One region of the Pseudoalteromonas sp. S3178 genome, then DNA from elsewhere that is predicted to be linked to it. Evidence: predicted binding sites of a transcription regulator. Region 1 holds the regulator's gene; each other region holds the start of a gene.

Region 1 (2,276 bases):
CACAAAATATCTTGCTGTGAAAGATAAGGAAGCTTTTCATGAGCGAGTTCGCTAATAAACTCTAAAATTCTTTTTTTGCTATTAAAAAGGACCGCAGCTTTGCTGCAGTCCTGGCATATAAGTGAGCTTAATTTCATCATATTAGTGTCGAGCAAGCTTCTCTTTGTGTTTAATAACTTGACGATCGAGCTTGTCAATCAACGAGTCTATGGCAGCATACATGTCTTGATGTTCGGTAGATGCAAATAATTCTGCACCACTTACATGGATTGTAGCTTCAGCTTTTTGGTTAAGTTTTTCTACATCGAGAATGACATGAACATTGTTTATATGATCAGAATGCCTTTCTAGCTTTGCAAATTTATTATTTACGTAGTCTCTTAATGAATCAGTAACATCTACATGACGACCAGTTAAGTTTAGTTGCATAAGCGTTTTCCTCTTTGTTTTGCGTCTTATATCAAACTCTTTCGTTGATTAGACGGTGGAATAGCCAGAGATTCGCGGTATTTTGCGATTGTGCGTCTAGCTACTTTAATTCCTTGCTCAGCCAATATATCCGCAATTTTACTATCACTCAATGGTTTTGCTGAGTTTTCTGCGGCAATCAGTTTTTTAATCAAAGCACGTATTGCTGTAGATGAACACTCACCACCATTTTCGGTGCTTACGTGGCTTGAGAAAAAGTATTTAAGCTCAAATATACCACGTGGCGTGTGCATATACTTTTGAGTAGTTACACGCGAAATAGTCGACTCGTGCATTTCTACCATTTCTGCAACATCGTTTAAAACCATAGGTTTCATGGCTTCTGGACCGTGTTCAAAAAAGCCCTGTTGTTGCTTAACAATACAATTAGTTACTTTTAGTAGTGTGTCGTTTCTACTCTCTAGGCTCTTTATAAACCATTTAGCTTCTTGCAAATGAGAGCGAATAAATTGACTGTCACCACTAGATTTAACTGTTCGTGACATAGCTGCATATTGGCTATTAACACGTATCTTAGGCATGCTATCTGGGTTTAGCTCAACTACCCAACGGCCTTTTATTTTTTTAACTGATACATCGGGGATCACATACTCTGATTCTTCCCTTACAATAGTATCTGCTGGCTTAGGGTTTAGAGTGTGAATTAACGTCATTACTTCTTTAAGCTCGTCTTCTTTGAGCTTAGTTTTCTTCATTAATGTACGATAGTCGCGAGCCGCTAATAGATCAATATGATCGGTTAAAATCATCTTTGTTTCATTGATAAAAGGCGTATCTTTATCAAACTGATTTAGCTGAATACACAAGCACTCTTGTAAGCTACGAGCTGCTATACCCACCGGATCAAACAACTGAATACGTTTTAAAACGGCTTCTATTTCATCAAGTTCAACTTCGCCCTCGTCGTCGTTCTCTTGATTAAAGCTTTCTAAAATATCTTCACAGCTTAGCGTTAATATACCTGAGTCATCGACTGCTTCAACAATCGCTATTGCAATTGCTTCATCAGTAGGGCTAAACGGCGTGAGCTGTAATTGCCACATTAAATACTCGTGAAGAGTTTCGGTTGAAGCACCTTGGTAAATAGACTCATCTTCTGGCATAGGGCCTGATGATGAAGCAGGAGCTGCGCTCATGTACTCATCCCAGCTTACATCCATAGCCATTTCGTCACTTACTGTGTCTTTAGTAAGTGCTTCACCACTGTCTTGCTCGTACTCGCTTGGTTTTTCATCGGCATTAGCACTTACGGTTAATTCATCGTTATCTGCTTTTTGCTCGTTTTTGCCAGCTGATTCTTCCGTGTAATCTTGTTCATCTACTTCTAGAAGCGGATTGCTATCAAGCGCTTCTTGTATTTCTTGCTGGAGATCCAATGTACTGAGTTGCAACAAACGAATTGCTTGTTGCAGTTGTGGAGTCATTGTAAGTTGCTGGCCCATGCGCAGCTGTAATGATTGCCTCATGTATCTCTAACAATCCTTTTATGTTGTTATAATTAATACTAGCAGATGCTTAAAGACATGGCGTAAATGTTACAGCCTAAATTGCTCGCCTAAATAAACATCGCGTACCGTTTTATCATTTAATACGTGCTCTGGTGTACCAGAAGCGATTAACTCTCCATGAGAAACAATGTAGGCTTTTTCACAAACATCAAGGGTTTCTCTTACGTTATGATCGGTAATTAATACACCAATCCCACGATTTTTAAGATGTTCTATTATTTTCTTTATATCTAACACCGATATAGGGTCTACACCTGCAAAGGGTTCGTCGAGCAATAT
Region 2 (2,276 bases), on a different contig from region 1:
GTAAGCCTGCGTACACCATATCAAGGCCAAATACTTCCATAAAAAATAATGGCAGCATAGATACAACGGCGAGCTCTGAGCCAAATGTTGTAAAATAAAGAATATTTAAAACAGCCACTTGCTTAAAGTCGTAACGGTGTGATTCTGGAACAGGTTGTTTAAAAATATGGCCGTTTATATCAAAGGTTTTATACACTTCGTAAATATAAAGCAGTACTAAAAACACGTATGTACCCATTACAAAATTTTCAGAAAGTAAATTTGCGCCAGTAGGAGAAAGCTTCCAGGTAAGTAGCGCTAAAGCACCGTACATAGGTAGTTTCATTATAAGCAGTAGTACAAAGTCGCCTTTACTGGTTACTTCCATTGCCCCTACTTTTTTAGGCTTGAAGTATGTACCGCCTTTAGGCGTATCAGTTACGTTTATGTACCAAATAATACCAAATATTACACTTAGTACGCCTGTTACACCGACCGCATAACGCCAGCCATCTTCGCCACCAAACATAAGCGCTAATATTGGTAGTAGCATAGCGGCTGCTGCAGAGCCAAAGTTACCCCAGCCTCCGTAAATACCTTCGGCTGTACCTAACTCGTTTGCCGGGAACCATTCGCTCACCATACGAATACCAACAACAAAACCCGCACCAATAAAGCCAAGTGCAAAACGGGCGATAGCTGCTTGCTCAAACGTTGTTGCAAGGGCAAACATAAAACACGGAATACTACACACAATAAGTAGTGCTGCGTACACAATACGTGGACCAAATTTATCGGTAAGCATACCAACCACGACACGAGCAGGAATAGTTAAGGCAACATTTAATATAAGCAGTGTTTTAACTTGAGCCATAGTGATGCCAAGCGAACCTGCAATAGCACCCAATAATGGCGCATGGTTAAACCATACAAAAAATGAGATAAAAAACACCATCCAGCTTAAGTGAAGTATTTTCATTTTTCCGCTAAACGATATGAGATTAAACCCAGTACTCGGTTGCATGTTATTTTTTCCTTGTAACGATTATTGTTTTAAATAGTACATACTACTTTGGTAGCATTTATACTATGCGAATTGTTAAATTAACGTTAACCACAGTCAGCAATTACTAAGCCAACAATTAATAAATAACAAATTCAGTAAGTTACAATTTTCGCTATTGATAATAATTTCGCTTTGCACTATTTAAGTAGCAACGATGGGCGTTAACAGTGCAAAGATTTTTAAAGCTTTACTTGCTCTAGGTTTTAACTACTTGGTATTGTTACAAAAAAATTTGAGCGTACATTTATGCAAAAACCGCCATTAACTTATCAACAGCAATTACGTTATTCTCGCCACATTATGCTTGTACAACTTGATATAGATGGACAAGAAAAACTATGGCAATCTCATGCGCTTATAGTGGGTTTAGGTGGCTTAGGCTGCCCGGTTGCACAGTACTTAGCTGCCTCAGGTGTGGGAACATTAACGCTTGTAGATAACGATCTGGTCGATGCTACAAACTTGCAAAGGCAGGTGCTTTACAAAAAAACAGATGTAGGTAGCTTAAAAACACACGCCGCTAAAGCGCAGTTAACTAGCTTAAATGATGAAATAGATATACATACAATCGATGCATTTTTAGATGATCAGTCAAAGCTTGACGAGCTATTAAGTAATATTGATATAGTCATTGATTGCTCTGATAACTTGCCTACACGTAATTTACTCAATAGCGCCTGTTATAAGGCTAAGATACCGCTAGTTTCAGGCTCTGCAATTAGAATGGAAGGCCAAGTTGCCTGCTTTACCATGAAACAACACAGCCATTGCTACGAGTGCTTGTCGCAGTTTTTTAATGAACAAACACAAAGCTGCTCTGAATCTGGCGTGCTCTCCCCTATTGTAGGGCTAATTGGCAGTATTCAGGCAACTGAGGCACTAAAAATACTTGCGGGTTTACCAAGCGGCTTAAGTGAACATTTATTGCTGGTGGATGGGCTCAGCATGGAGTTTAACCGCTTTAAAATTCCTAAAAATAGCCAGTGTCCCACCTGTAGTAAGTAACTCGCGTTTTAATTTTTTACTCTAGGTTATGAATAGCGGCGTAAAGTGTATCGCCCTCTTTGTAATTACTTTGATCCCATACTCTTGCTGAAAGTAAGCAATACAATGTTTGCCCATCAACATTAAGTGTAAGCTGCCAATTGCTATCAATCATTTCAGCATTAATAAGTATACAAACCAATATGTTACTATGCTCTGTGAGTATTGGTTTTATAGCACTAATTGA
Region 3 (2,276 bases), on a different contig from region 1:
ATGACCCCAACACGTGAGCTGGCGTATCAAATTCATGAACAGTGTGAACTACTTGCTAAACGTACGCACCTAAAAATTGGCGTGGTAACGGGCGGCATTAACTACGGTACTCACAAAGAGATTTTTGAAAAAAATAATGATGTATTAATTGCCACTCCAGGGCGATTAATGGAATACCTAGAAACTGAAAATTTTCATGCTGAACATGTAGAAATGCTTATTATTGATGAAGCAGATCGCATGTTAGACATGGGTTTCAAAAAGGAAATGAGCCGTATCTGTGACGAAGCTAAAAACCGTCGTCAGTGCTTTTTATTCTCGGCAACACTTGAAGGCGATAGCGTAGAACGATTTGCAGAAACAACGCTAAACGACCCTGCTCTACTTGAAGCTGAATCGTCACGCAAAGAAAAAGCAAAAATTCACCAGTGGGTTCACCTTGCGGATGATTACCATCATAAACTAGAGCTTTTAGTAAACACCCTAAATGGCCCAGACGTAACTAAAGCTATTGTGTTTGTTAAAACGCGTGAGCGCCTTGAAACGCTAATTGGTGAGCTTACTAATAATGGCGTTAAAGCGGCGTGGTTACGTGGTGAAATGCCACAAGATAAGCGCATGAAAGCCATGGAAAACTTTCACAGTGGCCGTACTAAAATACTTATCGCTACTGATGTTGCAGCGCGTGGTATAGATGTATCAGACATCAGCCATGTAATTAACTTTGACCTACCGCGCACAGCAGATGTATACGTACACCGAATTGGTCGTACAGGCCGTGCTGGCAAAAAAGGGGTAGCAATATCGCTTGTTGAAGCACACGACATTGGCATTTTATATAAAGTAGAGCGCTACATTGAGCAAAAACTTAAACGCCGTGTAATTAAAGGTATTGAGCCGCAACATAAAGAAGCTAAGCCACCGGCTAAAAAGCGTAAAGATCCAGTAAAAATGAAAGCTAAGAAAAAAGCGAAGGTTAAAAAGAAAAAGTAACCTAAAACATTTTTATATTAAAGCCGGCATTAGCCGGCTTTTTAACGAAACCCTTATAGGCTCTGCCCTTTGTACCCGTTACAAATGTAATCCAAGCATGTAACTCATACCCAGTAAAATGTAATTATTGCCCACCTGAATTCTCACTTAATAAAATATCCTTATATTTCAATGTATTAATTTTGGCACTGAAATTGTAACTGTAAGAATAACTCAGCAAATAATTGCTGCACTATTCACCGTAATGTAAGGATAAAGTTATGAACCGCTTCAAGTTAACTATCGCTTTAGTATCATTTTGTTGTTTATTTTTATTAGCTTGCGCTACAAAGGTAAGTGCAGCAACCAACATGGCCGTAGTAAGCAGTGTAGCCACTCAACCTAACTTACAGCAATCAATAACGAATACACTACGCACTAACCCTAATTTAGAGCTAAACGATATTCGAGTGCAGGTAAAAAATGGTGAAGTTGATTTATACGGTGAAGCACAAACTGGTTTTCAACGTGCACTAGCTCAAAAGTTTTTAGAAAATATGGATGGGGTTAAAATCATTCGTAATAAAATTAGCGTTATTTAATACGCACCACATAAACCTATTTGTATAACTAATTCATAAGCGCGGCTTGTTACTCCAACATAAGCTGCGCTTTTTTATACTTATCATTAAACCTTGACCTAATATTTCTATTTTAAAAGTCTACCTGAAAACCTTAAGAGCGATTAAATAGTTCCCAATATCTAAATATCAATTGCTTAAAAAAAACAATTTAGTTTTAATAAATATAGAATAAGCGTAAAACTATTTAATGATGGATTACTAAAAATAAAGGAATTATAGTTATGCATGATATAGATATGAAGCTTTTAAAATGCTTTGTGCAAGAGCCAACCGATATAAATAAACTTATAGATTTAGGCCATGATCATTTCAATCCTAAATTCATAAGGAATTTTCAAAACCTTATTAATAATAATTTAATTTCCTCGAACTCAGCAACTTTTGGACTAAGTTTTTCTGCTGACAAGGTACCTTCCTGGACTGCTGTTGATATTTATCTTACTGATAAAGGTAGAGACTACGTGTTCCCAAAAAAACAGCATAAGATAATCTTAAAACTGATTACTGAAAATCCAACGATAGCTACAATAGTTGGTGTACTATTAGCTTTTGTGCTCACTTTTTTATGGCCCAAGCAAGTAGAAAGCGAAAGCAACTCATCCGAAACTAATAGTGAAAAAGTAATGATTTCTGATAAGTAGCCATAAAATTTAAACGAAA

Evidence for each region. The regulator sigma-54, encoded in region 1, starts transcription at its own class of promoters, with help from an activator protein. The targets are predictions, from matches to a motif close to GTTGGCACGNNNNTNGNNT.
Region 2: CWC11_RS03295 (NarK family nitrate/nitrite MFS transporter) is a predicted target of sigma-54. The motif match lies at 1,101-1,119, and genes of this name have one in related genera.
Region 3: CWC11_RS07360 (BON domain-containing protein) is a predicted target of sigma-54. The motif match lies at 1,175-1,193, and genes of this name have one in related genera.

Annotation. Positions count from the first base shown of each region.
Region 1 is NZ_PNCW01000018.1:71,455-73,730, reverse strand. It holds gene CWC11_RS04710 (PTS sugar transporter subunit IIA) at 1-137, opposite strand, end outside; gene hpf (ribosome hibernation promoting factor) at 142-429, opposite strand; gene CWC11_RS04700 (RNA polymerase factor sigma-54) at 456-1,955, opposite strand; gene lptB (LPS export ABC transporter ATP-binding protein) at 2,025-2,276, opposite strand, start outside.
Region 2 is NZ_PNCW01000014.1:32,763-35,038, forward strand. It holds gene CWC11_RS03295 (NarK family nitrate/nitrite MFS transporter) at 1-1,003, opposite strand, end outside; gene CWC11_RS03300 (HesA/MoeB/ThiF family protein) at 1,292-2,050, shown strand; gene CWC11_RS03305 (ATP-binding cassette domain-containing protein) at 2,067-2,276, opposite strand, start outside.
Region 3 is NZ_PNCW01000025.1:105,033-107,308, forward strand. It holds gene srmB (ATP-dependent RNA helicase SrmB) at 1-993, shown strand, start outside; gene CWC11_RS07360 (BON domain-containing protein) at 1,254-1,574, shown strand; gene CWC11_RS07365 (hypothetical protein) at 1,838-2,257, shown strand.